One region of the Thalassotalea sp. SU-HH00458 genome, then DNA from elsewhere that is predicted to be linked to it. Evidence: predicted binding sites of a transcription regulator. Region 1 holds the regulator's gene; each other region holds the start of a gene.
The links. Region 1 encodes sigma-54, which starts transcription at its own class of promoters, with help from an activator protein. Its sites were predicted from a motif close to GTTGGCACGNNNNTNGNNT; they were not measured.

Region 1 (11,131 bases):
ATATATTGACGACGGTTTTGAGCTGGCTTGCCAATTAATGTTTAACTGTCAAGGGCGCGTAATCGTGATTGGCATGGGAAAATCAGGTCATATTGGTGGAAAAATTGCCGCAACATTTGCTAGTACAGGCACGCCTGCATTTTTTGTTCACCCTGGCGAAGCAAGTCATGGTGATTTAGGGATGATCACTGCTCAAGATGTTGTACTGACAATATCTAATTCAGGTGAAACCGGTGAAGTATTGGCAATTATTCCGGTTATTAAACGTATTGGTGCTAAACTTATTGCCATGACCAGCAACCCTGACTCTACCTTAGCAAAATTAAGTGATACCCATGTTTGTATCAAGGTTTCACAAGAAGCTTGCCCATTAGGTTTAGCCCCTACTTCAAGTACAACAGCAACATTAGTTATGGGGGATGCCTTAGCAGTAGCGCTGCTAAATGCAAAAGACTTTACTGCGAATGACTTTGCACTTTCTCATCCAGGGGGAAGTTTAGGTAAACGGTTATTGTTACGCCTGCAGGATATTATGCACAGTGGCGAACGCATCCCATTAGTGAATGAAAAGGCGAAGATCAAAGAGGCATTAGTTGAAATGTCTTTAAAAGGTCTCGGCATGACCGCCGTTATTAAAGACAGTGGTGAATTAATTGGGCTTTTTACAGACGGTGATTTACGTCGCATCCTCGATGAAAAAATTGATATTCATCAGGACGACATAGCCAGTGTCATGACAAAAAATCCTCGGGTAGCCGAAGGTGAAATGTTAGCTGCACAAGCCTTGAAAATTATGGAAGACAATAAGATTAATGGCTTAATAATCGTTGATAATAACAATCATCCCGTTGGTGCCATGAATATGCACGACTTGCTTAAATCAGGAGTTCTTTAATGACAAAGCCTAACTTGTCATCTAACGACACAATGAAAACTTTATACGGTGAAATAGCCAATACTATTTACCACAAAGCGAAGAATATAAAGCTTTTTGTATGTGATATAGATGGTGTATTTTCTGATGGTCGAATTTATCTAGGTAACGATGGCGAAGAATTAAAAGCCTTTCATACAAAAGACGGTTATGGCATCAAAGCTATAGGCGCCAGTGGTGTTGACGTTGCCGTGATCACCGGAAGACAATCAAATATCGTACAAACAAGAATGACAGCTCTGAATGTAAAACACATTATCCAAGGAGAAGAAAACAAACTTCCGGCATTAAAAGCCTTAATTGAGAAATATCAATTAACCGCGGAACAAGTAGCATATATAGGTGATGACATGCCTGATTATCCATGCATGGAATATGTCGGTTTATCCATAGCGGTGAATGACGCTCATCCGGCTATTTTAAGTTTAGCTGATCATGTAACAACGATTAAAGGAGGTTTTGGCGCGGTACGTGAAATATGCGATATCATTATGCAAAGTCAAAACAGCCTGCAATATGCCAGTGGCGCAAGTATATGACACGCATATATATAGCTTCGTTACTATTTTTTATTTTTTCAGTGGTCAGTTACATTGTCATTGAATGGCACCAAAACAGTAACCAAATCACCAATGCTATAGATAACAAAATATCCCCTGATTTTATTGCTGAAAGCTTAAATAGCGAAACGTATAACAGCATAGGCCAACTCTCCTATATTATCGATGCGAATCGAATGGAACATTATTCGGAATTATCAGTCACACACTTTGAGTTTCCTAAATATACCTTATACCCAAAAAATACCGATTCTCCATGGAAAATTAGTGCAAATGAAGGCACACTCTACAATAGCAATAGAGTAAAACTTGAAAGTAAAGTGGCGTTAATTGCAACCGACAGTAAAAGTTTAATTCAAGAGATCCATGGAAAGTATTTAGAATTAGATTTAAACACTAATATTATTAGTTCAGAAAAAAAGATAGAAATAAAAGGAATTGATTTTACCATGTACGGTACAGGACTGATTGTAGACTTAAACACTAAACAAGTAACGCTGACAAAACATGAAAAAACCATATTTCAACCTATTAAAAACTAGTTGTTTGGCTTTAGGGGTAACCTTAAGTCTTTCATATAGTGTTATAGCAGCAAAAGTTGATTTGAATGAAGAAATCAAAATTGATGCTTCTAGACAAGCAGCTGATCTCAAAAATAAAATATTTAGTTACATTGATAATGTCATTATTACCCAAGGCTCTTTAACAATAAAAGCAGACCTAGTGCAAGTTGTGACAGAAGCCACGAGTAACGAAAAAACATATATTGCCAAAGGGCAACCAGCAACGTTCGAACAAATATTGGAAGACGGAACGCCTATTTATCTACAAGCAAATGAAATTAAATATCAACCTGAAAAAAATACGGTGATGATTTCAGGAAATGCTGAACTTCGTCAAGAAGGCAGCAAAGTCAGTGGCACCACTATCAGTTATAATTTTTTGACCGAACAAGTACAGGCAAGCAGTGACGACAATGCTAGAGTACAAACGGTATTACAACCGAAAAACCTTGAGAAAAAAAAGTTAGATAAAAAATCGTTGGATAATAAAAATAAATGACCACTGCCACCTTAATTGCCAATAATTTGGCAAAAGCCTACAAAGGCCGAAAAGTCGTAAAAAACGTTGGTATGAAAGTGCAAGAAGGCCAAGTTGTCGGATTGCTCGGTCCAAATGGTGCCGGTAAAACAACTTCGTTTTATATGATAGTTGGTTTAGTCAATAGTGATAGCGGTTCAATCATCTTAAATGATGAAGATATTACTTTACTCCCTATGCATGAAAGAGCCCGAAAAGGTATCGGATACCTTCCACAGGAAGCTTCCATTTTTCGTAAGCTAACGGTATATCAAAATATTATGGCGATTTTGCAAACCCGCAAAGATTTAGATGATATCAGTAGAGAAGAAAAGCTTGAGCATCTCGTTGAAGAATTTAATATAGGTCATATCAAAGATAATTTAGGCATGAGCTTATCCGGTGGCGAACGACGCCGAGTTGAAATTGCGAGAGCACTAGCGGCAGAGCCCAAATTTATCTTACTTGATGAGCCTTTTGCTGGTGTTGATCCAATTTCAGTAGGTGATATAAAAAAAATTATCCTACACTTAAAACAACGTGGCATTGGAATTTTAATCACAGATCACAATGTTCGTGAAACATTAGACGTTTGTGAGCATGCATATATTGTTAGTCACGGTGAATTAATCGCGGAAGGCAATGCAGATCAAATTCTTGCGAATCAACAGGTAAGAGATGTATACCTTGGTGAGCAATTCACGCTATAGTTACACAAAGCTTTGATAAAAAGTAAAAATCAATATGAAGCTAGAAAATAGGAAAATAATACGATAAATGCGCCCTAGTCTGCAGCTCCGAATAGGACAACAACTCACCATGACTCCACAATTGCAACAAGCGATTAAGCTTTTGCAATTGTCGACGTTGGATCTTCAGCAAGAGATCCAAGAAGCTCTTGAAAGTAATCCATTATTAGAAGTAGATGAATCAACCCCAAGTGACAATGATGCGCAATCGGATAACTTAGAAGAAGCATTTTCTGCTGGTGTAACAGAACAAAACACTAAAACATCCGACGGCAGTGAAGATTCAGCTCCTACTATCGATGAAATTAGTACGACGGAAGCTATGGATAAATCTGAGATCCCTGAAGAGCTCAACATAGACACTACCTGGGAAGAAAGCTACAGTGCTGGCGTTTCAAATACCGGTGCCAGTGCACCTGCTTCAGAAGATTATACTTATCAGGGCGAAACAACGGACTCCATTCAAGACCATTTACGCTGGCAAATGGAGTTAACGCCATTTTCAGAAACGGACCTTGCCATCGCGACGGCTATTATTGATGCCATCGATGATGCTGGCTATTTAAGAGTCAGTGTTGAAGAAATTCTTGAAGCGATGGGCAATGAAGAAGTTGAACTTGATGAAGTTGAAGCCGTACTTAAACGTATTAATATGTTTGATCCTGTTGGCGTTGGGGCTCGCTCTATCTCAGAATGTTTAACCATTCAATTAAATCAATTTGATAAAGAAACGCCTTGGTTAAAAGAAAGTAAGCTGATCATTAATGAATATATCGACTTATTAGGTAACCGAGATTATCGCCAAATCATGCGGAAAACGCGTTTAAAAGAAGATCAACTACGCGAAGTGATCAAGCTAATTCAATCGCTGGATCCAAGACCAGGTGATAGTGTCATTAAAGGTGATGATCAATATGTCATCCCTGATGTTTCGGTCGAAAAGAAAAATGGTCGTTGGATGGTTGAATTAAATCCAGATACAGCACCACGATTATCGGTTAATCAGCAATATGCCTCCATGGCACGAAACATGAAATCATCAACAGACAGTCAGTTTATACGTTCAAACCTACAAGAAGCTAAATGGTTTATTAAAAGCTTAGAAAGCCGAAATGATACATTGTTAAAAGTCTCTAACTGCATTGTACAACGCCAACAAGGCTTCTTTGAACACGGGCCAGAAGCAATGCGCCCTATGGTACTCAATGATATTGCTGAAGCGGTAGATATGCATGAGTCCACTATTTCCCGTGTTACGACCCAAAAATATATGCATACACCTAGAGGAATCTTTGAATTAAAATATTTCTTCTCTAGCCACGTAAGTACAGAAAATGGTGGAGAATGTTCATCCACCGCAATTCGAGCTTTAATTAAAAAGTTGGTCGCTGCAGAAATTCCAGCCAAACCATTAAGTGATAGTAAAATGGCGGAATTACTTGCAGAACAAGGCATTAATGTCGCCAGAAGAACCATTGCCAAGTATCGAGAATCATTGTCAATTCCTCCTTCTAACCAACGAAAAAGTCTACTTTAACAACTAAATAAGGATCTAAGCTTATGCAAATTAATCTTGCTGGTCATCATGTTGAAATTACTGAAGCTTTACGTGAAAGTGTCAATACAAAATTTGCCAAGTTGGAACGACATTTTGATCATATAAATAATGTTCATGTGGTATTGACGGTAGAAAAGCTGAATCAAATTGCGGAAGCAACAGCCCATCTTAACGGAACAGAAATACACGCAAAAGCCGAAAATGCCGATATGTATGCTTCAATCGATGCTTTAGTTAATAAACTCGATAAACAAGTTTTAAAGTACAAAGGCAAAATCAACCAACATTAATCCATCGTCTATTTCAACACGAGCATTATGAAATTAACTGAACTTATTAACGAGAACTGCACCTTGTGTGCAGTTCATGCTACTAGCAAAAAGCGTATTTTAGAATTATTATGTGAAAAAGCTGCCGAGTCTTATACTGATTTTAACACTTATTCACTGCTTGAAAGTCTAATGGCACGTGAAAAAATGGGTTCAACTGGGATAGGTAATGGTATCGCGATCCCACACGGTAGATTAACTGATGGGGGTAAAGTCGTTGTCGTGATTGCCACAACAGAGTCTCCAATTGATTTTGATGCGATAGATAATAGACCCGTCGATATTTTTATTGCTTTATTCGTACCCGAAGAAAATTGTCAACAACATTTATCCACGCTACAAAGCATTGCACAAATTTTTAGTGATAAACAAACTTGCAAACTGGTCCGAAAATGTCACTCGAGTTCAGAGCTTTTCAATTTATTGAAAAATAATAACTAAACCTTAGTACCAAGGATTTCGACAATGAAACTCATCATCGTTAGTGGCCGTTCAGGATCAGGAAAAAGTGTCGCATTAAGAGTGCTGGAAGATTTAGGTTATTATTGTGTTGATAATATCCCTGTCAATCTTTTACCAGCTTTAACACATACGGTGATTAATGATTATGAAACCGTAGCGGTTAGCTTAGATGTTCGTAATTTACCGGCAGATCCTAATGATATTTCTGAAATTATCAATTACTTACCCAGTGCGGTAGATCTAAATATTGTTTATTTAGATGCGGATGATAACGACTTAATTAAACGTTTTAGCGAAACACGCCGCTTGCATCCATTGATCAAACAGAATATTGCGCTTGATCAAGCGATATCACTTGAGAAAAAACTGTTAGAGCCTATTTCAAGCCGTGCAAATTTATACATCAACACCAGTCAACTTACCCCTCATCAATTAGCGGATTTGATCAGAGAGCGAATTCTCGGTAAAACAACTGGCACTATGGTTGTGGTCTTTGAATCTTTTGGCTTTAAACATGGCGTCCCTCAAGATGCTGATTATGTTTTTGATGCTCGATTTTTACCAAATCCATTTTGGGAAAAAGATCTCAAACCATATACGGGACTAGATCAACCCGTACAAGATTTTCTCGCTAGCCAACCTATTGTCACTAAATTTATCTGGCAAATTAATAGTTTTATGATGACTTGGCTACCACATTTAGAACGTAATAATAGAAGTTATATAACCATAGCCATTGGTTGTACCGGCGGTAAACATCGTTCCGTTTATATTGCGGAATTACTCGCAAATAATTTAAGAAAAGAGCGTAAAGATGTGCAAGCGCGCCATCGAGATCTTGACGTAGCCAGTACTTAACCTTATGACTATTAAACTAAATAAAACCTTATTAATTACTAATAAATTAGGGCTGCATGCAAGAGCCGCAACTAAATTGGCGCAGTTAAGTCAAAAGTTCAATGCCAAAGTTACAATTGAACTTGAAAGCAAACAAGCCGATGCCAGCAGTATTATGGGGCTTATGTTATTAGCCGGCGGCCAAGGGAAAGAAGTGACGATTCATACTGAAGGGCTAGAAGCACAAGATGCCCTTGATAATGTCTGCCAGCTTTTTTCCGATAAATTCGATGAAGACGAATAATAACCTCAAGATCCCTTTCACAAAGCTGTAAAATTTCGTGGATATAATAAGAAAAAAGCTGCTAAAACCAGTCAGTTGAGATAAACTTATAGCAACTGGGCAACCAATAATTATGTTATGTATAACAAATTCTGCCCGCTATAACTCGTAATTAATTACCATTTTCGTTTTTTAACGGCACAGGAAAACTTTATGCCGGAAACTTCAGAACAAGAAGACAACCAACAAAGATTACTGCAAGTGAACAAAGCACTTGGTAGTGGTATGTTTGTCTATGTCCGCAAGCTATTACAAAATATGCCTGCCTACGATCTTGCTTTGATTTTACAATCCTCTCCCAGTAAAAGCCGTACCGTGTTATGGCAACTTATCGATCACGACCATCACGGTGAAGTGCTCGAAGAATTAAACGAAGAAGTTCGAAAAGGCATCTTGAAAAAAATGCGTCCAGAAAAACTCGCAGAAGTTGCTGAGGGTATGGACGTTGATGATCTTGCTGAGGTATTACGAACACTGCCAGATAGTGTTTACCGTGAAGTATTAAGTTCAATGGATTCACAAGACAGAAGTCGTGTTGAAGCGGCGCTTTCTTTTGATGAAGATACCGCTGGCGGTATCATGAATACCGATACTATCACTATACGCCCTGATGTTACTGTTGATGTAGTGTTACGTTATTTACGTCTTAAAGGCGAATTACCAGAAGCGACAGACTCTTTTTATGTCGTTGATAGAAAAGATCACTTTATTGGAGCGGTGTCACTTTCGCATATTGTCACAGCAAAACCAGAAGTCGTGATCTCTAAACTCATTAATGATGAAATTACCGCGCTAAATGCCGATATGCCTGAACGCGAAGTCGCTCAATTGTTTGAGCGTTATGATTGGTTTTCAGCACCGGTTGTTGACGATGAAGGCCGCTTGTTGGGCCGTATCACCATAGATGATGTTGTTGATATTATTCGTGAGGAAGCTGAGCACTCCATGATGAGTATGGCGGGTTTAGACGATGAAGCTGATACATTCGCACCCGTTTTTAAAAGTACTCAACAACGTTCTGTTTGGTTAGGCGTTAACCTAATTACCGCATTATTTGCCGTCGCTGTTTCCAGCATGTTCGAAGATATTCTGGGTCAACTAGCAATCTTAGCTATTTTAAATACTTTAGTCCCTAGCATGGGTGGTGTTGCTGGTAATCAAACCTTAACCTTAGTTATTCGTGGTATGGCGTTAGGTCATATTGGTGAAAGCAACGCTCGCACTTTACTCTATAAAGAACTCGCCGTAGGTTTTCTCAACGGAATTATTTGGGCGTTGTTAATTGCGACAGTCGTTGCAATTTGGAAACAAGATTTTATGCTAGGCTCAGTAATTGCCTTCGCCATGTTAATGAATTTAACCGCTGCGGGTATTGCCGGTGTGACTATTCCACTCTTTCTTAAAAAGCTCGATATAGATCCTGCCCTAGCCGGCAGCGTCATTTTAACAACGGTTACCGATGTGGTAGGTATTTTTGCTTTCTTAGGAACAGCAACCTTATTACTTGGTACATAAGCCGCTGCTGACTCGCAGCGGCCCATAATAAAGCCACGTTAGCATGAATTATCGTAAGTGCTAATTCCCTGCAACTTGCATTTCATCAAGAATAATTGAGCCAGTTTTAATGCTACCCTTTACATCATAATCAGTGCCGACGGCTACTAAGTTTTTAAACATATCAGCTAAATTACCCGCAATTGTTACTTCTGAAACCGGATAAGCAATTTCTCCATTCTCGACCCAAAAGCCTGCAGCTCCACGAGAATAATCACCATTAACAATATTGACTCCCTGCCCCATTAATTCAGTTACTAAGAGTCCTGTTCCTAAAGTTTTTAGCATTTGATTAAAGTCACCACCGTTTGCGGACACTTGCCAATTATGAATACCGCCTGCATGTCCCGTGGTTGTCATACCAAGTTTTCTTGCCGAATAACTCGTTAATAAATAAGTTTCTAAAGCCCCCGCTTTAATGATATCTCTATCAATAGTAGCGACTCCTTCACTATCAAACGCACTACTAGCTAACGCCTTTTTAAGGTGTGGACGCTCTTGAATATGTAAAAAGTCAGGAAAAATCGGTTGCCCTAATGCGTCAAGCAAAAATGACGATTTACGATATAAGTTGCCACCACTGATCGCAGCAATAAAATGACCAAAAAACGTATTGGCAATATCGGCACGAAACATAACAGGTACTTTGCCCGTTTTCAGTTTTTGAGCGTGTAACCGAGATAACGCTTCTGATGATGCTTCTTGACCCACTTGTTGAGGAGCCGTTAATAAATTAAAGTCACGATTTACCGTATAGGCATAATCACGTTGCATATCATCATCTTCAGTGGCGATCATCACGCAACTTAAACTATGTCGAGAACTCGGGTAACCAACTAATTGTCCATGACTATTTCCATAGACTTTAAATCCTTCAAAACAAGCTAGCGTAGCGCCATCTGAATTAGTAATACGTTTATCAAAAGCTAAAGCAGTATCTTCACATTCTTTGGCAATAGCTATCGCGTCATCCGTTGATAAAACTTTTTCATGATGTAAGTCTAAATCTTCTGGTTTCATCGCCAGCAATGCTTTATCGGCTAAGCCTGAGCAATCATCCACAGAAGTATATTTTGCGATATTGACTGCGGCTTGTACTGCTTGTTTCAAAGCATTTTCAGAAAGATCTGCAGTAGAGGCACTGCCTTTTCGTCCCTGTTGGTAAACTGTAATTCCCAAAGCGCCATCATTGGTAAATTCTACCGTTTCAACATCACCTAATCGAGTACTCACACTTAAGCCTTGTTGACGGCTCATTGCTACTTCAGCGCCATCTGCGCCTAAAGATTTAGCTAACGCTAAAGCATCTGCAACTCGACTTTCAACTTGTTCCATTTGTGTGATGATGTTATTTGATTCTGACATTACAATGATTATCTCGTTAATTACTTTGTTGATTAATTACCCACAGTTATTTCTGAAGGTAATTTCGGTGTGGAGCCCATCATACAGTTTGTTGTATAATAGTCACATCAATCGTTAAATTGCCCTATTATTATGCCCGACTCTGCTGCTGAATTCGATGAAGAATTAAAAAGTAAATCAGAAATAAAACGTGAAATGCATCAAATGCAAGATTTTGCCCTAAAGTTGGTGAAGCTTTCTAAACATCAACGCAGCAAAATACCTTTTACAGAAGAATTTAAGCAAGAGCTTATTTTAGCTGATAAAATTCAAAACAAACATGAAGCCCTGCGCCGTCATGTTCGTCATATGGCGAAAGTATTGTGTGAAATGGATTTAGAGCCTATCAACCAAGCATTAGATGTTATGGCAAATAAACATCAACAAGAAACCGCTAAATTTGTACATTTAGAAAGCCTACGCGATCAGCTGATGGATGGAGATAACAGCTTTATTGAAGAGACATTAAACCAGCACGAAACGATGGAACGTCAAAAACTTCGCCAATTAATCAGACAAGCCGCCAAAGAGAAAAAACTCGAAAAACCAGGCAAAGGTTTCCGCGATTTATTTACTTATTTAAAAGAGCATATTACGTTTTAATTTCTGCTCACCGACCTTATTTAAACAAAGCAGTATTAACATACTGCTTTGTTTGTATTCACGTAATTAGTTATTTTCTCTTAATAATTGTTTGCTTTTTTAAACCTGAGAAAATATCCAAAATTGTTAATTAACCTTCTTGTCGTCGCGTTAAGAAAACTAAAGCGGCAGCCAATAAGACTATCGACATAGGCTCAGGTACCTGTGAAACATTAAAGCTTACTGCCTGGCCAGCAAATGATTCAAGTTGTGAATTATCTAAACTTACCACTTCTAAACCTTGTAAATAACTTACCGTTTGTAGACCTGAAGATAACGCATTAAAAGTAAAGCTTGCTAGCACAAAACTCGTACCTTGATTCGCAACTAAAGTAAGTTCATCGGCAAAAAAATCGGCAAAATCTTCTAAATATAAAGTGCCTGCAACGCTATCATCCGCAGCAAAATAACTTCCCAATCCATCATCAAAACCATTACCAAATGACCAGCCAGTTAATGCAAGTTGGCTAGGATCAAAATTAATAGTACCGGCGAAACCGCCTAATGAATAAGATAAGTCACTCGCCACCAACTGACCTGTCATACTGTCGTTGTTATTATATTCTGTTTGATCAAATTTTAATGCAATGATAGTTGCTTGGCTGTTTACGCTAAACATTAACACAATAATAAGTAGTATTTTTTTCATGTTTATATCCTGTAACTTTTTATAAGGGGT
Region 2 (11,131 bases), on a different contig from region 1:
GGAATTAAGTCGGCGATTAGCTTCCCTGTATTGCTTGGTTTTAAGACCTCGGTATCATACATCAGCAATAAAAAGCCAACTTTACTATTAAGCGTTACTTTTAATTGGCAAACACAGTTTTCTTTTGCTAAGTGGCAAAATTCACAGCGAATTAATCGTTGCCCTCTTGATTTGTAGACAGTAGTCGAAATACTTTTACGATATTGAAATAAACGATTAACAGCGTGCATGAAGTTGTAGGAGTTAAAACTAATTTGACCATATTTTAAAAGATCCCCCTCTAAATGAACAGTAACAATGCTAATTAGGTACTTTTCATGTTTTTTCACTACAACAATAAATGCATTAAGCTGAAACTAAAAAGCCTGAGTCCGATACAAAATCGAATTCAGGCCATGGTTGACGTTTAGCAATGAGTCTACTTTATGAGGTCACTTCATTTAAGCGCCTTTTCAAATGAATCTATGCTTTATTTCTTTTATCTAAATCTGCATCAATCACATTAAAATCAGATAATTCATCGATACTTTGGCTTAATTGCGTTTCTATACCATCAATTTTATAAACGGTATGACATAAAGCCTCGCCTCGCTTTTCTAACTTTTCTGCACGATACTCTATATCCCTCTCAATTTGCTCGCCAAAATTTTCCATTCGAGCTTCAAAAGCTTCCATATCACCGCCAGCAAATAACATCTCTTGTCCTACAGCAATCAATAAGCTTCCTAATGAATTTTGAATGGTATCTTCTACAGCCGCTTCAATACGTTGTTCCAACTCTTCATTAAAAAAGTCGTCAGCAAAATCACCATGTTCATCGATATAAAACTCATTTTCACTAGCAAATCGTCGGTCTACTTCATCTCGGATCCCATATAAATGCTCGGTAAGATCTTCACCAACGTCATTATTTTCTCCTAATAACTCGTTAAAGGCTAAATTGACCCCTTCTACAGCTATTTCAATGGCATCAAAAGCAAGTTCTTTCGCTTCTGGTAATACAGAGCGAATACTCGTTGAGTATTCTAAAACTAACGATTGCTGATAATCATTCAACTCAACTTCTTTGCCATTTACAATTAAAATTTCATTATTAATGATTTTATAGAGCGCTTGATCATTTTTAGTAAACTCAATAAAGTTTTTATTAATTTTTACCCCTGCATTCAATTCAATATTACATGAGTCTGAAGAGAAACTCGTATCATGAGCAAACGCGGTAGTAGTTGATAATAAAACGGCTGTAGCAAGTAAAGATTTCATTGGAATACCCTTTATGTGATAACACTTTATGTTGTTTGTTTATATTCAAAACTAGTGCCAAAAGGTAACCCATTGATTTATTTGAAATATTAAAATATTTCTATTTATTAATTGTGATAAGAAATAAAGAAGTGATGATAAAAACTAAAAAGTAGTGAATTAAACCATTCAATAAATGAAGGGGGCTTTCCTTAATTCAACAATATATTTACTAAAATTGAGGCATTAAAAAAGGATAAGATTAAAATCTTATCCTTTCATTAATTTATATTTTCTTTAAAGAAAACTTAAATTATAAAGCTACGATGTTTTCAGCTTGAGGACCTTTTTGGCCTTGAGTAACAGTAAACTGAACTTTTTGACCTTCTGCTAAAGTTTTGAAACCGTCGCCAGAGATAGCGCTGAAGTGTGCAAACACGTCAGGACCAGATTCTTGCTCGATAAAACCAAAACCTTTAGATTCGTTGAACCATTTAACTGTACCAGTAGTTGTCTCAGACATAATACTTTCCTATTTAATTGAGTAATGTTTTGCCCTAAGGCGGTGTTGCAGGAAGTGTAACTATTACTTATCAAACGGGACGAGCTACTAATAACGCGATACGATGTATATAAAAATAGGTCTTACTTTCTAGCTGATTTGAATTCTAATGATTTACAGCTAAGAGTCAAGCTATTTCGTTTTTATCGTCAATTGTTATTTTTAACTTTGATTTTATTATTCGTATCTCTACTTTGTTTAATTAGCTCATTGCTGATATCTAAATGTTCAGATTTCGCAAGACGATCATATAAAACCACATTGACAGTAGCAGCTAAATTCATACAACCTTTGGTTGGTATATAGACAACATGATCAGCTTCATCAACAAGCTTTTGGCTGATACTGCCATCTTCCGGACCTAAGATATAAAGGGCATTTCTCGGGTGTTCAAACAAAGGTAAAGGTGTTGCTCCTTCAACCAGTTCAACACAAACCACCTCAACATTTTCATCTTTATTCGCTATGAGCGACTCTACTGGTGTTAACGGGATTTGTTGTGAAATATTTTTGGTATCGGTAGAAAATTTCGCCGCTTGTTGATATCGCTGGCCAGTATAAATCACCTCATTAACCCCATAGCAACCAGCTGCTCTCATTACAGCACCTACATTACTCGGACTTTTGGGGTTTGTTAAACCGACCATTACTGTAGAATTTTGCACGTCATTTTTCATCATTATTCATCGGTAGTAGTAATCATTTAGCTTAAAAGAAATGATTTTATTGCTTTTAAAGATAAGTGCCAAGTGATAGATCTAGATATTAAAAATAACATCACTATAAAAAGGACTATTATGAAAACTAGGCTGATCCCGCTACTCACTATAACGATATTGTTTGGAGCAAATGCTTCTGCAAAGGTGACCTCTCTGCAACAAAACATCACTGACGTCATGAAAATGTCTCATAGAACCGACGCTGATAAGCTAAGAGATAATAATCGTTCACCCGTTCAAGCATTATCATTTTTTGGTTTTAAACAGAATATGAAAGTGATTGAATTTGCACCTGGTAATGGCTGGTATACCAAAATATTAGCCCCTTTATTGGCTGAAAAAGGAGAACTTCATCTTGCATATAATGCACAATGGTTGAGTGACTTAGATCCGATACTCTCTCAGAAAGGCTTTGAATCTACGATAAAATTACCTATAGAACTTTCTTGGAACAACCAAGAATTTAGATATGATTTAGGCAAATTATCATTTGGCATGAATGACGCAGACATGATTTTAAACATTCGTGAATATCATAACTTTAATTTAGCTGATAAAACTAAATTAAATAATGAAGCGTTCAATGTATTAAAACCAGGCGGACTATATGTCATTGTTGATCATACCCGACGTCACATGGCAGTTGAAACCAGAGAGCTTGCTAGAAGAGAAGATCCTGTAAAAGTGATTTTAGAAGTGCAATCTGCTGGCTTTATTTTAGAAAAGTCTTCAGACATGTTTTATCGACCTGACGATGAACTACGTTATGAAGTAGGTAGAAAAACAGTAACAGGTAATACGGATCGATTTACTTTAGTGTTTCGAAAACCAGTCGCTAAATAATGACCTTAACTTAAGTTTCCTTGACGTTGTAACTTATGATTTCTAGGAAACTTGGTTGATGACCTAAACGCTTTTACTTCTTCAGCATCTAATAGGTAGTCATAATTTGTTACATAAACCCTGAAGTATAATAAAAATGCGTAGGAACTAAACCTAAGCTGAATCATCCTATTTTAAAACGTTTCTAATAGAGTTGAGCAAAATTTATGAAAAATATGGTTAGTAAAATATGGATTGAAAACAAATCGTTAATCGTTTTTATTACTTTAATGTTAATTTTTAGAAGTGCCGTAGCCGATTGGAATGATGTACCTACTGGCTCAATGAAACCAACAATTGTTGAAGGTGACAGGATTCTAATTAATAAACTTGCTTATGATATTAATATACCTTTTACCCAACAATCATTAATAAAATTAGCTGATCCACAAGTAAATGACATTATTATCTTTGAGTCTAAAGCAGCAAATAAACGATTGGTTAAAAGAGTTATTGGTGTTCCTGGCGACATTGTTGCCATGTCAAACAATAAACTAACCATTAATCATCAAAAAATCGCCTATACAGGCAAGCAAATCAATAGCGATAAAGTCATTCTTGATGAAGAGATCAACCAAAACCCTCACCGCATTCAAATTACCAACAATCCTTCGCCTTTAAGAAGTTTTAACTCTGTAAAAGTACCAAAAGACCACTATTTAGTATTAGGTGACAACCGAAATAACAGTGCTGACTCACGAGTGATTGGTTTTGTTCCACGTAGTGAAATCATCGGCCGTTCATCAAAAGTTGTGTTATCGCTAGATTACAACAATTATTTCCTACCAAGAAAAGCAAGGTTCTTGCTTGATATATAAAAAAGGTCACTAGCGTTTAATGAATAAGTCTTCGACAAGTAGCAAACAAAAATTACTTGTCGTTTAGCTCCTAACTTACTATTATCTTCGCCTCGATTTTATACAAACATCCAATTTTATGATTAACAACATTTTTAAAAAATTACTTATTCCAGTGTTATCTACACTAGAATTTTTGAGCGTTTCTGCTCATGCAACTATCGTAGAATTTCAAACTTCACACGGTAATTTTAAAGTGAATCTACATGATGAAACGACACCAAAAACTGTCGAAAACTTTCTAAACTATGTCAATGATGGTAGTTATAACGACACTATCATTCATAGAACGGTTGATGATTTTATAATTCAAGGTGGTGGGGCAAAATTTGAAGGAACATTACCTCCTGTTTGGATTGACGTTGAAGACGCGATTATTAATGAGCCGATTTATTCAAATGTCAAAGCCACCATTTCGATGGCGAAACAAGGTGGCGTTGTTAATAGTGCAACGAGTCAATGGTTTATCAACTTAGAAAATAATAGTACAACTGGCGCACAATTAGATACTCAAAATGGTGGTTTCAGTGTTTTTGGTGAAGTGATTGAAGACGGTATGGATGTGGTTAATTTAATTGCAGCTGTTGAAAGATGTAATACCGGTTATTCTGGTTTTCAGGAATTACCTATGCCTGATTATGCTGAGCAATGTTCAGACACAAGTGCAGTACCGAGTACAGAGAACTTTGTGACAATTTATCAAGTCGTAATTTTTGATGCTACGGTAAGTACCGATAGCGGATTAAGCTCGATTAAGAATACAAGTATTGATAGTGATACAGACTCGCCTAATGAAAATACCAGTAGTGGCGGCGGCTCATTGATATGGTACGCCATCGTGTTTCTTGGCTTAATAACTAGTTTTCGCTTGAAAAAATAATCATTAAATGAGTAAGTGCTTTACGAGTGCTTACTCACCTCTTCCCTAAAAGCCTTTATCATCTACCCGAACGATATAATGTAGAAAGGTTAAATCAGAAATTAACCTTAGTACGAAGCGACTTCGTTTGACTTCGTCTCGTTTTATTATCAAGCCGCTTTCGTGTAGAAGACTTCGTTGGCTTAGTCGCTTTTCTCGTTTTTTGTACAACCGCGACGCTTTTAATTAACAAAACTAAACGAGCAATTGCATCTGCTTTATTTTTTTCTTGAGTACGAAATTGCTGTGCTTTAAGAACAATTTCTCCTTGATTATTTATACGTTGATCTTTCATCGCTAAGAGTCGCTCTTTATAAAAGTCAGGCAGCGATGATTGTTGAATATTAAAACGAAGATGAATTGCCGAAGACACTTTGTTAACATTTTGCCCTCCGGCTCCTTGTGCACGAATAGCGGTTAATTCTACCTCGTCAATGGCTAGCTCAACATTATTTGATATAGATAATTCAGACATTGCTAAAAATTCTCAGTTTGATCAAAAACAGGAACCTAAGTCCCTGTTTTCTTTGAATGGAAAAATGACCTTAACCAAGGTTTAATGCTTGTACTTTCTCATGGGCAATATCTGGGCTTGTGGCAATAGGTTTAGCATGTAAGTTTGCTTTTAATTGTCCTTTTCTATGTTTTAAAGCGGCATCTAATTTTTTAGCTGCACTCGCAATAGCAGGATACATAACTGTATCATCACTTGAAACGGATACCGTTGCTCCTTCATAGTTCGTGCTTAGCTCAACATGGTGTTTACCATGTTCTAAAGAAACAATAACTTCTAATGCAATAAGTGTTGGGAAATGTGTGGCGATTTTTGAAAACTTTTCTTCAATATGTTCTCTGATAGAGTCTGAAACTTCTACATGGTGACCAGAAAGATTTATTTTCATAGCTTTTCCTTTTTGTTGTTGCTCATACTAAGATTCGGGTGAAAAGCTGAAAAACGCAAGTATAAACCGTGAAAAAGTTGATAAATGTCATCAAGCGGTTATTTTTACAACAAAAATATATTAAATTTTCCACAACGCTTTCGTTTACTTCCCCAGAACATGACAAGTCGCCCGTTAAAATGAGCGTCATAAAAAATATCTACATGAAATAGAAATCCAAGAAACTGGCTAAACATACTCATTAAAAATATTTCTAGGGAAAAGCTTATAAGTTATTAATGAAAATTTTAAATTGCTCTTTCAAATAAATTTACTTTATGCGAAATTTGCTCAAGTGAAATTTGTTTTTTAAATGTAAAGCCAAGTTTTGTTAATAATACGGAAGACGCATGATTATCTGGATTACAAATAGCCTGAAGTGTATTTAATTTAAGCGCTTTGCTGGCATAGTTCAATACCGCTTTGGCAGATTCAAAACCATAGCCTTTTTGACAATATTTATTTAAAAATGCAAAGCCAATTTCAGGGTGTGCAATACCTTGCCTTTTTATCAAACCCGAAAGTCCAATAACCTCGCCGCTATTTTTAAGCTCACAGCAATATAGACTAAAGCCAAGCGAATTCTGCATAGCTAAAGGGCCGTTTGAAATATATTCCCAAGCATCAGTTAAACTGCGAACATTTTTATCACCAATATTTTTAATAAATGAAGGTTCGTTTAATAACGTCAAAATCATCTGTTGATCATTTTTGGTAAGTAACCTCAATATTAATCTTTCTGTTTCAAGTATTATCATTTGACTTCGCGCGGTAGTGTTGAAATTTGAACGTTTAAAAGTAGTGAAAAGCTTACCCAAAAGTTATAAATATCCCAAGTGAATTCTACTCAACAAAAGTTAACAGCCAATCGCGTCATTTGAGATTTCAGCACAAAACAAAAAACCAAATTTTAGCTATTTTGACCACTTCATTATTTATCCAACTTATTCAAGAATAACAGCAAAACACACGATAAACACGTAACCATTTGATATTTATATGATTTGAAATATTGGCACTATGACTGCAATGCACCACTTAAGCATTCACAGGAGAAGCACTATGAAAACAGTTACTAAAATTTTAACCACTTTAACCATTTCTTTATCTTTGGCTGGTCTTGCAAACGCATCAACCCTTGTTGCAGCAGACAGTAATATTTCAACTGAATTATGTATGAAAGCGGCATCGGGCAGTCGAGTTGCTCTGCACAAAGCAATTAAAGAGTCGAGATTAAGCAACGCATACGTTGTTTATAACATCAAATGTAACGAACAAAATATTACTGACTTTGTTAGCAAATATGGCAAGTCACCTGAAAAAATGAATGCCTTACTTAACCGCGGACGCATTAAAGGGCATGTCAGTATTAACGATATCGCCGCTTTATAATTTATCCACTTTTATAATAATCTGTCATGACAATGCCGATTAAATAAGTTTTCTCCCACCCCTTATTTAATCGGCATTTATTATTGGTAAAACTTAGCTTTGCTATTCCCCTTAAAAACCCTTTTACGATATAATCTTTACGTAATATTTAATCCTTATGCTATTAGGCATTTATATAGAGAACGTTGATGTTTGATGATATTCGACCTTATCGAGATGATGAGGTAAACCACGTACTTCATAAATTAATAAATGAAAAAGAACTGCAAGAATCTATTGCACAATTTTCACTACCTTTTTTGAAAAAGTATCTTCCTGCGGTTGCTAATTTTATAGTGAAGTTAAGCTTAACAAGTCGTGTAAAAAACATTCATTGCATTAACGATATTCAAGCCGAAGTGGCTAAATATCTCGATAAAATCATTAAAACTAGCACCAGTGGATTTACTTACAGCGGATTAGAAAACTTCGACCATACTAAACCTTGTCTGTTTATCAGTAATCACCGAGATATTGTTTTAGATGCCGCCCTAGTCAATTATGCACTTCATAAAAATAATATTGATACCGTAGAAGCGGCTGTAGGTGATAATTTATTACACAAAGAATGGGTCGCCGACTTAATGCGAATTAACAAAAGTTTTATTGTTAAACGCAGCGAAAAAACTAAACGAGCAATGCTCACAGCTTCGAAACAATTATCGAGTTATATTCATCACAGCTTAACCGAGAAAAAACAAAACATTTGGATCGCACAAAAAGAAGGTCGTGCCAAAGATGGCATAGACAAAACTAATGCGGCGTTAATCTCAATGTTACTGTTAAATAAAAATAAAGAAACAAGTATTGCTGACTACCTTTGTGAGTTAAACATTATTCCTGTGTCAATTTCTTATGAATTTGATCCCTGTGATCACGACAAGGCTAAAGAACTTGCTCAAAGGCAAGCAACAGGTAGTTATCAAAAACATGAAAACGAAGATTTAAAAAGCATTACTCAAGGAATTTTAGGGCAAAAAGGAAAAGTACACGTTAGTTTTTGTCAGCCAATACAAGGCGAATTCGAAGACAGTAAGGCGATTGCACTCGCCATAGACAATCAAATAATTCAACATTATAAACTCTACAAAAGTAATTTAAGTGCATACGAACAACTAAATAATTCAAATAATTCAAATAATTCAAATAATACGACCAATTTAAATGATGCACTCAGCGAAAGAGTTCAACAATTAACACAAGAGCAGAAACATTGGTTACTAACGATGTATGCTAACCCTGTTTTTTCCAAAAAATCACTAGAACAAGTGCTATAACAACTAGTTATTCAGGTAAGCTATTTAAGTTTATGATCTTAATAACACTCAAAAAAAACCGCCAAATGGCGGTTTTTATTTCAGTACATTTTATTCAAGATTGAAGTTATTTTTGACGATAAAATGCTGACATCGCTTTATACAAAGAATATAAGTCAACTTTTGAGCCAACGGCATACGGCGAATGTATTGAAAGAATTGGCACGCCAAAATCTATAACTTCCATATTATCATTCGACAAATCACTGCCAATCGTACCGCCAGACGCTTTACCTTTATAGGTTGATGTTTGCCACTTAATCTTATTGTTATCTAAATAATTGCGTGTCCACGCCATATACTCAGAGTTAGCGTTAAAGCCACCACCGTAAAGTTTTAAATTGATGCCATTACCTAAACGAGGGGCATTCCCTAATTCCCAAACATTCGACCAGGTTGGATTGACCCCTGGGTTCACATCAGCCGAAATTACTTTAGTATTACGTAAGACTTTACGGAGTAGATAATCATTATAATTGTCTGCTTTTTCGTTGTATAACATTCCACTTAGCAAATCGACTAAATAGGTCGAACTTGCACCGGTGTTATTTATATTTCCCACTTCTTCGTTATCAACTAGATAAGCAATTGAAGTATATTCTGGTGTTTTTTGCTCAAAAATAGCTTTAACCGCGGCAATAGATGAAGCTTTATCATCATGACCATATGCAGCAATTAAACTGCGATCTAAGCCAACATCACGCGGTTTAGTTGCCGGCACTAAGGCAAGCTCAGAAGAGACTAAATCTGCTTCAGTGATCCCGTATTCTTTTTCTAAATAGCTAACAACAATATCTTTCACTTTTTTATCAAAGTCTGGTTTTGCCGCAACAATGACATCTAGCTCTTCTTTACTGATAACATTTCGGCTTGTGCGACTTCTGTTGGGGTGATCAACATGTGGCGCTAGATCTGGCACCATAAAAATAGGATCATTCTCATCAAATCCAACCGAGATATTCACTACTGAGCCGTCTTTTTTATCAACACGTCCAACTAGCGCTAATGGAATATTCACCCATTGATAGGTTTTAATACCGCCATGAACATAAGTTTGAAACATGGCAAACTTTTGTTTTTCATAGACAGGACGACCTTTTAATTCTAAGCGCGGTGAATCAATATGAGCACCAACAATTCTTGTCCCTTGTTCTAACCCCTTTTTCCCTATAACAATCAACGAGATTGTACGGTCACGATTTACGTCATAAAAACGAGCCCCAGCTTTTAACTTACTTTTTTCGGTTAAACGTTTAAACCCTGCTTTTTCGGCGCGTTTAATGGTCTCTGTGACAAAAGTTAACTCTGTTGGTGTTTTGTAAATATAGTCTTTGTATTCTTCACCGTAAGCTTCAACTGCTGATAACTCTTTTTTAGAAAGGCTTAACCAACTAGACACTTGTTTCTTTTTCTCAGCTGATTTTACTTTTTCAAAAGCGTGACTTCCTGAAGAGAAAGCAACTGCGGTAATAATAGCAATACTCGATAATGTAGTTTTAATGTTCATTAAATTATTGTTCTCAAAATAAATCTCACTTGTATAATAAAAGCGATTAATTAGAGAAAACAAGAGCTAAACCTGAATTAATCGTTAAACGGTATAAAATAGATGTTAAATTGACAATACAACAATAAAATAACGCTTTATCTCCTTTAAACAATTAAAAATACGATTTAAAAAGGTCTGGTAATTTTCTTTAAAAAACACAGAATAAAATGTTAGTAGATCATTTTTAAAGTAATAAATAATGCGCCGCTAGTTAAAAGAATGAGGTAAATATTGACTTTTTTCGAGGCCAGAAATACAGCAACTGTTGCCGCTATAATATAAGGATTCGTCAATGAAAGCGCCAACTCTCCTTCTCGAATAAAAATTATTGGTACCCAAATAGCCGTTAAAACAGCAGGAGCACTAAAACTCAAAAAACTCACTACTTTGGCATTTAAGCGTAACGGAATTTTCGGGTGTATAAATAAATAGCGCGTTAAAAATGTGATCATTGCCATTAATAATATAGTCACTAATGTCATCTATTTTGCTCCTGCGATTTAGATTTAACTTTTTGTTGATAACGCAAAACATAATAACCTGCGAGCATTCCCATTAGCGCGGATAAGACGAGATCTAATTCCCAACTTAATAGTTTAAAAATCACAGAGCAGCTCCCAGAAACAATGACAGCAACCAGAATAGAACTGTTTTTAATCGAAGGGATCACTAAAGCAATAAAAGTAACCGCAATGGCAAAGTCTAAACCCATT
Region 3 (11,131 bases), on a different contig from region 1:
ATTCCCTAATGATTTCGACATTTTATGGCCTTTTTCATCGACGGTAAAACCATGTGTTAACACTTGTTTATATGGCGCTTTACCATTCATTGCAACAGAAGATATCATTGAAGACATAAACCAACCACGGTGCTGATCAGAGCCTTCCAAATATAAATCAGCGCCTGCATTAAGTTCTTCACGTGCATCCACCACAGAGTAATGGGTAGTACCTGAGTCAAACCAAACATCTAACGTATCAGGTACTTTGATAAATTGTTCAGCGTCATCGCCAATCAATTCACTGGCTTCTAGATCAAACCAAGCTTGTATACCTTCTTTTTCAACTCGTTTAGCGACTTCTTCAATAAGTTCAATACTACGAGGATGCAATGCACCTGTGTCTTTATTGATAAATAACGCAATAGGAACACCCCATGTACGTTGACGAGAGATACACCAATCAGGGCGACCTTCTACCATAGACTCGATACGGCTTTGCCCCCAATCAGGGATCCACTGTGTTTTAGTAATTTCTTTTAACGAATCTTGACGCAAACCAGCTTTGTCCATGCTGATAAACCATTGCGGAGTAGCACGGAAAATTATCGGCGTTTTATGTCGCCAACAATGAGGATAAGAATGCTCATAAGCATGATAATGCATTAAGGCACCATGTTGTTTTAACACTTCAACAACACTATTGTTGGCTTTAAAGACATGCTGACCTTCAAAAAGCTCAGTGCCTTCAAGATAAACACCATTAGCGCCAACAGGGTTTGCAACTTCTAAATTGTATGCTTTGCCGACAACAAAATCGTCAACACCATGACCAGGCGCCGTATGTACACAACCTGTACCAGAATCAGTTGTAACATGCTCACCACAAATAATAGGGACGTTAAAATCATAAAATGGATGTTTAACTTCAGCGCGATCTAACTCAGCACCTTTAGCAAAACCTAAGGCGTGATATTTTTCAATACCAAAGCGGTCCATACACGCTTTCACCAAATCAGTTGCAAGAATTAAACGTGCTTTGCCCTGCTCATTCTCGTATTGTATTAGTGAGTATTCTACATCGGGGTGAACAGAAACAGCCCGGTTTGCCGGTAAAGTCCATGGAGTAGTCGTCCAGATAACGACGCCAATTTGGCCTTCACCTGAATGTCCTTCAGGGTGGGAAAATTTATCGGCAAGCGCTTCATCTACCACATTGAATTTTACATCAATCGCTGGTGACATTTTATCTTGATATTCTACTTCAGCTTCAGCCAAAGCACTGCCGCAATCTGTACACCAATGAACAGGTTTAAAGCCCTGTTCTAAATGACCATTTTCAGCTATTTTTCCCAGCGCTCGGATGATATTCGCTTCCGTATCGAAGTTCATGGTTAAATAGGGATTCTCCCAGTCACCAAAAACACCTAAACGTTTAAAATCTTGACGTTGACCATCAACTTGTTTGGCCGCATATTCACGACATTTTTGACGAAATTGTGCAGCTGTTACTTTATGACCCGGTTTGCCGACCTTTTTTTCAACCATTAATTCAATAGGTAAGCCGTGACAATCCCAACCAGGAACATAAGGAGAATCAAAATCAGATAATGTTTTAGATTTAATAATAACGTCTTTTAAAATTTTATTAACTGAATGACCTAAATGAATATTACCGTTTGCGTACGGAGGACCATCATGCAAAATAAAAGATTTCTTACCTTTTTTCGCCGCACGAATTTTGCTGTATAGCTCCTTTTCGCTCCAGTCTTTTAACATTTGCGGTTCACGATTTGCCATATTTCCTTTCATTGGAAACTTAGTATCTGGCAAATTCAATGTATGTTTATAATCACTCATTTAAATTACGGTCCGTTATTTAATCTAGCTGGTTCACACCAACATGCATATTAATCAATCTAAGCTTAAAGCCTGTGTAAATTGCCAAGCTTGCTCACTATCTTTACTAATTTGTTGTTTTAACTCATTCAGTGAATTAAAACGTTGTTCTTCACGTAGTTTATGCAGTAAAACCACTTCAATAGATTGCCCATAAATATCTTGCTGAAAATTAAAGATATGAACTTCTAGTTGTTGTCTGATACCTGAAACAGTTGGCCTTGAGCCTATATTCGCTACACCAAAAAAATCACCGTTATTGGTCTTTACTTTAACTACATAAACACCCGATACAGGCGATACGCGTCTTTTTAGCAAAACATTAGCGGTAGGAAAGCCTAATTCACGCCCTCTTTTATCGCCATGAAATACCCGACCGATAATAGAATATGGCCGACCTAGCATTTGCTCAGCTTCTTTTAATTTATTATTTTCGAGCGCTTTACGTATTTCCGTACTACTAATTCTGCATGCTGATACTTTATAACTAGCAGTATCAGAAACACCAAAATCAAAATATTTACCTGCATCGCATAACGTCTCAAAATTTCCTTGACGATTTTTCCCAAAATGAAAGTCATCACCAATAATGAGATATTTGACATTCAATTGTTTAACTAATAATTTTTCAACAAAATCCTTAGCAGTTAATTGCGCAAATTTTTGATTAAAGTTCACACAAATCAAACGTTCAACACCTAAACGTTCGAGTAAAACATATTTATCTCTTAACCGAGTTAAACGCGCAGGCGCTGTCTCAGGAGAAAACAACTCTTGTGGTTGAGGTTCAAAAACTAAAACCGTAGCAATACAATTTAAACGCTTAGCTTTTTCCACTAACGCCTTGATGACTTGTTGATGACCTAAATGAACACCGTCAAAATTACCAATGGTTAGTACACAGCCATTATTATCACTCGAATTTTCGACTGACTTTATATTGTGGATCCCACGTATTAACTGCATTAAACCAACAAACCTTTCTTACCTTATTCGTTATTTTCTAAAAAAGAAAAGCAACTTTATCTAAAAAATCGACGAATTATAGCGTAGTCAATAGTAAGAATCAGCACTTGAGCGTAATTTGTTGGTAATTTTTTTACTTTGTCGAAATTACTTTAAAATCGTTAAATCTCACACCTAACAAAAGTATCGAAACAAAATAACAAATTCCCCCAGAAACAATACAAAACAGTAATTGCAAAATTTGCTCTAGAAATGTAAAGGTTAACCAATGTTCAAAAGGAGGGGATAAAAAGTAAACCACGAACGCCATCACAATAGATGACAAGGCCACTTTCACGATAAGTTTTTTGGCCGCTGTTGTTAAACAATATACATTTTGAGTTTTTAATCCGCTATATAGCCAATAAGCATTTAAACTGGCCGATAACGTCGTTGCCATAGCTAAACCAACATAACCAAAAAACGGCGCCAACATAATATTAAAGGCCATATTAGCCACCATAGCTTTAATGCCAATTTTGACCGGCGTTTTAGTATCTTGTCGAGCATAATACCCTGGGGCTAACACTTTAATAAACATGAAGCTTACCAGTCCTGAAAGGTATGCAAATAACGCAAAAGAGACCTGAACAACATGAAATTGAGTAAATTCACCCCGCATAAAAAGAATCATAATAATCGGCTGAGCTAATACCATTAGCCCAACTAAGGCAGGCCAACCAAACAAATTTATTATTTTAATGCCCCAATCGATAGTCAACGCAAATTCATCGTGACTTTTCTTGGTATGTAGCTTAGCTAAACTGGGTAAAATAACCGTTGCAATACCAATACCAAAGAGTCCTAAGGGGAATTCTAATAATCTATCCGCATAATACAACCAACTCACTGAGCCAGTCACTAATAACGTAGCAATTTGTGTATCGAGTAATAAGTTAATTTGGGTAACAGAAACCCCAAATAAAGCTGGAGCCATCAATTTGCGAATTTTAGTCACGCCTTTCGTTCGCCAGCCCCATGTTGGTTTAACTAAAGCACCCGCTCGATATAAAAAAGGCAACTGAAAAATAAACTGAACAAGCCCACCGAGAAAAACTCCCCAAGCTAATGCATATTCAGGACTGGCAAACCAATCTCGTCCAAATATTGCCATTGAAATAATGCAGATATTCAACAATACCGGAGTAAATGACGAAACGGCAAATCGACCATAGGTGTTTAAAATGGCGCCTGACAGGGCTGTTAAACTTATAAACCATAAATAAGGAAAGGTGATTTTTAATAAGCTCGAAGCCAAATCAAACTTTTCACTACCATCTTGTTGTATTGACTCCATGTAAAACCCAGGGCCAAATACCATCACAATTAAAGGAGAAGCAATCATGCCAAATAACGTCACTAAGGTAATGATCACACCTAAGGTTCCTGAAACTTGGGCAATTAATTTTCGTGTTTCTTGCGTTTGATTATCCTGATCATTTTGATGATATTCACTTAAGACAGGCACAAAAGATTGAGCAAACGCACCTTCAGCAAAAAGTCGTCGTAGAAAATTAGGAATTTTATTAGCAAAGAAAAAAGCATCCGCCGATGCCCCTGCTCCCATTAAATTAGCAATAACGACATCCCTTACTAAACCTAGCACTCTCGAAACTAAAGTCATCGCACTTACAATTATGCCAGATTTTACTAATTTACGACTCAAGGTACCCTCAAATAAAGCACGTTTTTTAATACTAGAATTATGCGTTGTTTTTACCTTGTTAAACAAGTCCTTATTCCTTTACATCCTGGGAATTTTAATTGTTATGTAAAAAACTCAGTAAAGGCTTGCGATAAAACATAGTAACAAGTTAAAATAAAACATCGAAAAGGTTTGACAATACGCTGAAAAAAAGGCATATTTCGTCGCCTTAAATTTAGGCTATATTTAATCATTTTAGGAGTTCACCTTGGCTAATTCAAAGCAAGCTAAGAAGCGCGCAACACAATCAGAAAAGCGCCGTCAACACAATGCAAGTCGTCGCTCAATGATGCGTACTTTATTAAAGAAAGTTAACGCTGCAATTGAAGCCGGTGACAAAGAAACTGCAGCAGCAGAATTTGTTGCAGCGACACCAATTCTTGATCGTTACGCAAGTAAAGGTCTTATTCACAAAAATAAAGCAGCACGTAGCAAAAGTCGTTTAAACGCAGCTATTAAAGCTCTTTAATTTTTTGAATGAAAATAGTTAAAAAACCGGCAATAGCCGGTTTTTTTTTCTGCAAAATTTACCCTACTCTCACAAACTTTCAACAATCGGCTTATAACTGTTGCCATTAGCTATATAATTTTTTAGTCTCTAACCAATAATGACAAAAAGGTTAGATAATGAAACTTTCAAAAATTGCAGCAATTGTTGCTATAGCAACTTCATCACTTACTGGTTGTTTAGAGCAAACACCAACAAATAATTACTCCGTAGCACTTGTTCCTGAATATGAAAACAAGCTTGATATATATAAAACCGTTAAACTTTCTAGTGATATTTCACACTTAACGTCTGATCAAAAAAAAATGCTGTCGTTATTAATAGAAGCATCAGATATTATTGATGACTTATATTGGCAGCAAGCCTTTGGTGATAACAAAGATAGCTTCCTCGCGAAAATCACCGATGAGCAAGTCAAACAATTTACTCAGATAAATTACGGTCCATGGGATCGATTAAATGGCGACAAAGCCTTCATTTCCGGGGTTGATGCAAAACCTTTAGGAGCACAATTTTACCCTGCCGATATGACAAAGGAAGAGTTTGAACAATCAAATATTGCTGATAAAACGGGATTATATTCAGTTATAAAACGAGACGATAACGGAAAGTTAACCTCTATCGCATATTCTGAATTATATAGTGATGAGTTAAACCGAATTGCCGTTATTTTAGAGAAAGCTTCTACGTTTGCCCAAGATAAAGAATTCGCACAATATTTGAAGATGCGAGCACAAGCATTAAGAACCGATGATTATCAAGCATCAGATTTTGCTTGGATGGACATGAAAAACAATCCAATTGATGTAGTCATTGGGCCAATTGAAACTTACGAAGACCAATTATATGGTTATAGAGCTGCTTTCGAATCTTATGTACTTGTTAAAGATATGGCATGGAGTGAAAAACTTGCCAAGTATGCCGCTTATTTGCCAGAGCTACAAAAAGGCTTACCTGTCAATAAAACCTATAAAAAAGAAACACCTGGCTCTGATGCAGATTTAAATGCCTACGACGTGGTTTATGTGTCAGGTCATGCTAATTCAGGCGGTAAAACTATCGCAATTAATTTACCGAATGATGAACAAGTACAATTAGAGAAAGGGACAAGACGCTTACAACTTAAAAACGCAATGCGTGCAAAGTATGATGCAATCATGCAACCTATTGCTCAAACTTTAATTGTGCCAGAGCAACGGAAAAACGTAACCTTTAACGCTTTCTTTGCCAACACTATGTTTCATGAAGTGGCACATGGTTTAGGTATTAAAAATACGATTAATAACAAAGGTACCGTTAGACAAGCATTGAAAGAACATGCTTCTGCTTTAGAAGAAGGCAAGGCAGATATTCTTGGTTTATACATGATCAGTCAATTGCTGGAAAAGAAAGCGATCACCGAGGGTGAATTAGCTGATTATTATACGACTTTTTTAGCCGGAATATTCCGTTCAGTACGCTTTGGCGCAAGCTCTGCACATGGCAAAGCAAACATGGTTCGCTTTAATTACTTTGCCGAACATGGTGCATTCACACGCAATGAACAAGGTTTATATGCGGTGAATATGGAGAAAATGACTGAGGCAATTAATTCACTTTCTGCTTTGATATTAACCATTCAAGGTGATGGCGATTATCAAGGTGTACAAAAATTAGTGAATGAAAGTGGTAATATAGGTGAGCAACTTGCACAAGATCTTGCAAAACTATCTGCCGGTAATGTACCTGTGGATATCGTATTTGAGCAAGGGAAAAAAGTTCTCGGATTGTAAAAAATAAAAGTGAGGCTATTTAACTCTAGCCTCACTTTATTGTTCACGATAAAATTCTTTCGTTTTAAGACTCTAATCTAACCAACAATGCTTTTGCTTGTTCTATTTCAGAAAAGCTTTGTGTAGAGTCGATCGCTTCTTTCAAATATTTTATTGCTTCATTTTCTCGTTTCAACATAACTAAGTTTACCGCAAGATGATATTTAACTTCAGCATTATCTGATTCTACGGCTAACACATTTCGAAATATATTTAAGGCTTTGTCAGGTTGATCTGATTTAGTGAGTGCCCACGCCATGGTGTCCATTATAGCGACATTATCGGGCATTTTATCATAGGCCTCTTTCGCATATTTTAACGCTTTATCATGACGGTCAAGCGCAATATTAACAATGGCAGCATTGTTTAGTAGGATTGGTAATGAACCATTGATGTTAATTTGTTTTTCATAAAGAGTGGCCGCTTGCTCAGCTTTATTTGTAGCCATATAAACATCTGCTAAGGCTATGGCAATCAAGGTACTTTTCGGCTCAGTTGCATGTAAGTTAAATAACATTGAAGTCGCTTCGTCAAACTTTTCTTGAGCAATTAAAGCTTGAGACAAACTTAATGTTGTTTTTTGTGATTTATCCATTGATAAAGATTCACGATAAAATTGTTCTGCTTGCGTGAATTTCTCTAACTGTAAGTAAACATCACCTTTTAACGACAATATTAATGCAGGAAAGTTGAGTTTTTCGTTCAGGCTGTTAATCACGGCCAGCGCTTCATCTTCCTGATTATTCTTTGCTAATAAATGGATTAATTTCAAATAGGCACTAATGAAATTTTCATTCCAAGCAATTGATTTTTGTAAACTACTAATGGCGCCTTCAGGGTTACGCATGGTTAATTGGCCGTCAGCAAAAGCAGATAATACGGCGGATTTATCCGCAGCATATTTCACCGCTAATTGGAATGAGTTACTTGCTTTATCAAAATTCTTATTCGCCAAGTAAAATCCTGCAAGCCTTTGTTGAATTTGTGCATTTTTATTATTCCTAGCGAGAAATTCTGTAGAAACTTCAATTGCTTTACCAATGTCACCTTTAGCTGAATAAATATCTAACACCTTATTAACCGCAAGCGTACTATTTCTATTTAAGCTATAGGCTTTCTCATAATATTTTTGTGCTTGATCTATTTCATTTTTTTGTGTGTAGGTATTCCCTAATTCCACCATTAACTTAGGATGATCGGACAAGGTAGATAACTTCGCTAACAATCTCTCTCTTGCACTTGCGATATCTCCTTCCACCATGTCCATTCGTGCTAAATGAACAATGGCGTCAATATTGTTTTCATCTAAAGAAACAGCTTGTTCAAAACTGCTCCTTGCAGCTGAATGTTGGCTGAGTAACCCTTGCAAAATCCCCTGTTGTAGATAAAGAAAACTACTATTTTTATCTTTTTCAATTAATGAAACCAGGATAGTTAATGCTTTTTGATATTGTTTAGATTGCTGGAAAGCTTTGACTAATTGAAAAGTGAATTTTGGATGATGCTGAGATAATTCCTCTGCCTTAATAAGGTTTTCAAGCGCTTTTTGAGATTGCCCCATTCTTAACTGAAGATTACCTAAGTCAAAATGAGCAGACGCTGATTTAGGAAGTGCTTTAACAACATCAGTAAAATATAACTCTGCTTTTTCAACTTCTCCGGTCATATCGTATGCTTTCCCTAATAATGTCCAAATTTGAATATCATCAGGATTTAACAAGCGAGCTTTGATCAGGTAGTTTTTTGCTGAATAAGCTTCATTTAAAGCAAATTCAACCTGTGCAATTAATTTCATTGCTCTGATATCATCATTGACGATATCAATATAATCACGAAGATCATCTTGCGCTTTTAAAAACTCTCCTTGATTAAAGTTAACCAAACCCGCCAAATAATAATAGATAGGATTTTCTTTCATTATATCATCAGGCATACCGGTTAAAACGACATCTAAATGACTGGTCGTTTTAGAAAATTCATCCGACAAGCCTAAGGCATTGGTAATAATTGCCTTTAAATAGTTAGCTCTTGGTTCGTTTGGCACATCAGCTAAAATAACATTAACATCGTCCAACGCTTGATTAAATTTTTGTTGCTCAATTAAAATGCTGGCTCTGGTTAACAAAGCAGGAAAATGTTTAACATTAATGGCTATCGCTTCACTTATGGCCTTGATGGCTTGATCAATATCACCTTTAATTTGATAAATACTTGCTTTCATTTGCATTGCATTGGTATTTAACGGCGAAAGCTTAAGTGTTTGCTCAATATATTTAAGCGCCTCTTCATATTGATTTCTTTTATATGCAACTTGAGCTAAACCGAGAAAAGCTTCATAATTTCGAGGATTTAATTCGAGCGCATCTTGATATTCAGCTTGTGCTAATACTGTATTGTTTTTGTTAAATAATGCTCTACCTTTAAGCACCAAAATATCACTTGAAAGTTTCTCGCTCCCAGGAATAGGCGTAGCTTTATTGATCACTAGATCGTATTTATTTTGTAATAAATAAGCTTCCAGCAATAACAATAACGTTTTTTTATCATCGGCATTACCTTGCTCTGCAAATTTCAATTCAATTTCGGCACCAGCACCATCACCTTGAGCAATAAGAATTTCAGCCATTAAGATTCGAGAAGGCAAATGTTTAGGGTTATTTTTTAAGGCATTTTTAAGGTGTATAACAGCTGAGTTCAAATCTTCCATGTAAAAACTTTTTAGCGCATTTTCAAAAGGCTCATTACTACTTGATTGTGCTGCAATAACTGAACCGCTGAGTAAAACACTAAAAGCGACTACTTTCTTGATTGTCATCCCTTTAATTCCCATTCTATTTTTACTATCCAAAACAATGACTCTTTAATATTTGATGAGGCCTATGATATGATAAATACATTCGTTACAGCAACTATAATAAAAGTGTCTAAGTTTTTTACACCTTGAGAGTATCTAAAACTACTCATCACCACAAAAAACAAGCAACACATTGATTTTTAATCGTTTTTCAATATTGGCGTATAATTTGCTTAATCGTTATCAATGATGAAAATACTTAGTTAGCATTTAAAAGTTTAAGGTTTGAATTAGTATGAAATGTTTAAAATGGATTGCAGTTTCAGCATTGTCACTATCTTGTATTACAGCTACTGCTGGTAATATTCCTGCTACAGTGATAAATGATAATTATATTGGTGCCGGTTACTCAGGTGATGTTAAAGGTAGCGAAAGCATTTATGATATATCAAAAATGGAAGTATCGAGAACAGGTACTCAAATGACCGTTGATATTTTCACAAACTTTGTTGGCAAAAATGACGACTACGGTATCGTATTTGGTGATTTATTTATGTCAACAAACGTTACTGACTTTGATTCTCCTTGGAAGCCTAATAGTGCCAATGACACGTGGAATAATACCGACTGGAATTATGCATATACTATTCAAGACTGGGAAAACGGTGATGGTGGTCGTTGGGATGACCGTGATAACACCTCAAGTGGTCAAGGTCGCTTAGTTTCTGGTTTTAATTCTGGTGATTTAAAATATTCAAATAGTGGTACAAACCGTCATAATCAAGCAGTTTCATTAAAGAATACTAATTATTACAATCCAAATAGTTCAAATAATGCTTATGACAATATCCATTACAACGGTAACACTTATGATGCAGATTCTACTTACTGGAATTCTGCTTGGAGTAACTGGTCTGCTGGTAATGGAAAAATCTCATTTACATTTGATGTCGCCAATACGGCTTTAGCAACAGCAAATCAAATTGCATTTCGTTGGGCTATGTCTTGTGCCAATGACATTATTGAAGGTTTAGTTTCAGTAAGAGACCCAGACAATCAAACTACAGTGCCAGAGCCACAAACATTATTATTAATGTTGTTAGGTATGGCTGGTATCGCTTACCGTCGTAAAATCAACGCTAAGTAAACAATATATTCGACAAAAAAACGACCTTATAGGTCGTTTTTTTATCTCTTAAATTTATAATTAAAGTCATTTTACCAATAGTAAACTAAAACAATACCCCCTTGCCTGTCTCTAGAACAAGAAGACAATCCCCAATTGAACTGCTAATATTGATAAGCTTGAATTAACGACTCATATCTTTGTTGTGCTTGAGGATCGCCTTTATTTGTTTGACAAACACTTTTTTGATATTGATAACTATAGACATCAAACCAACTGTCTAAAATTTTAGCATTGTCAGCTT

Region 2: a site for sigma-54 is predicted at 1,307-1,325, ahead of ABXH06_RS10555 (DUF2884 family protein). Genes of this name have one in related genera too.
Region 3: a site for sigma-54 is predicted at 9,918-9,936, ahead of ABXH06_RS10545 (PEP-CTERM sorting domain-containing protein). Genes of this name have one in related genera too.

What each region holds. Positions count from the first base shown of each region.
Region 1 covers NZ_BAABWW010000002.1:185,581-196,711, reverse strand. Annotated here, with positions in the region: gene ABXH06_RS03845 (KpsF/GutQ family sugar-phosphate isomerase) at 1-895, shown strand, start outside; gene kdsC (3-deoxy-manno-octulosonate-8-phosphatase KdsC) at 895-1,473, shown strand; gene lptC (LPS export ABC transporter periplasmic protein LptC) at 1,470-2,036, shown strand; gene lptA (lipopolysaccharide transport periplasmic protein LptA) at 2,002-2,556, shown strand; gene lptB (LPS export ABC transporter ATP-binding protein) at 2,553-3,284, shown strand; gene ABXH06_RS03820 (RNA polymerase factor sigma-54) at 3,352-4,860, shown strand; gene hpf (ribosome hibernation promoting factor) at 4,884-5,171, shown strand; gene ptsN (PTS IIA-like nitrogen regulatory protein PtsN) at 5,199-5,651, shown strand; gene rapZ (RNase adapter RapZ) at 5,676-6,530, shown strand; gene ABXH06_RS03800 (HPr family phosphocarrier protein) at 6,535-6,813, shown strand; gene mgtE (magnesium transporter) at 7,006-8,367, shown strand; gene pmbA (metalloprotease PmbA) at 8,428-9,753, opposite strand; gene yjgA (ribosome biogenesis factor YjgA) at 9,904-10,413, shown strand; gene ABXH06_RS03780 (PEP-CTERM sorting domain-containing protein) at 10,544-11,101, opposite strand.
Region 2 covers NZ_BAABWW010000006.1:61,019-72,149, forward strand. Annotated here, with positions in the region: gene ABXH06_RS10550 (tRNA-uridine aminocarboxypropyltransferase) at 1-230, opposite strand, end outside; gene ABXH06_RS10555 (DUF2884 family protein) at 463-1,263, opposite strand; gene ABXH06_RS10560 (cold-shock protein) at 1,556-1,765, opposite strand; gene ABXH06_RS10565 (RNA methyltransferase) at 1,954-2,469, opposite strand; gene ABXH06_RS10570 (class I SAM-dependent methyltransferase) at 2,602-3,366, shown strand; gene lepB (signal peptidase I) at 3,573-4,223, shown strand; gene ABXH06_RS10580 (peptidylprolyl isomerase) at 4,342-5,142, shown strand; gene arfB (alternative ribosome rescue aminoacyl-tRNA hydrolase ArfB) at 5,237-5,656, opposite strand; gene hpf (ribosome hibernation-promoting factor, HPF/YfiA family) at 5,727-6,083, opposite strand; gene ABXH06_RS10595 (GNAT family N-acetyltransferase) at 6,371-6,880, opposite strand; gene ABXH06_RS10600 (DUF3718 domain-containing protein) at 7,185-7,514, shown strand; gene ABXH06_RS10605 (1-acyl-sn-glycerol-3-phosphate acyltransferase) at 7,703-8,830, shown strand; gene ABXH06_RS10610 (zinc-binding metallopeptidase family protein) at 8,937-10,376, opposite strand; gene ABXH06_RS10615 (AzlD domain-containing protein) at 10,589-10,900, opposite strand; gene ABXH06_RS10620 (AzlC family ABC transporter permease) at 10,897-11,131, opposite strand, start outside.
Region 3 covers NZ_BAABWW010000006.1:49,514-60,644, forward strand. Annotated here, with positions in the region: gene ileS (isoleucine--tRNA ligase) at 1-1,839, opposite strand, end outside; gene ribF (bifunctional riboflavin kinase/FAD synthetase) at 1,894-2,844, opposite strand; gene murJ (murein biosynthesis integral membrane protein MurJ) at 2,978-4,549, opposite strand; gene rpsT (30S ribosomal protein S20) at 4,797-5,057, shown strand; gene ABXH06_RS10535 (DUF8614 domain-containing protein) at 5,216-6,868, shown strand; gene prsT (XrtA/PEP-CTERM system TPR-repeat protein PrsT) at 6,933-9,755, opposite strand; gene ABXH06_RS10545 (PEP-CTERM sorting domain-containing protein) at 9,997-10,848, shown strand; gene ABXH06_RS10550 (tRNA-uridine aminocarboxypropyltransferase) at 10,992-11,131, opposite strand, start outside.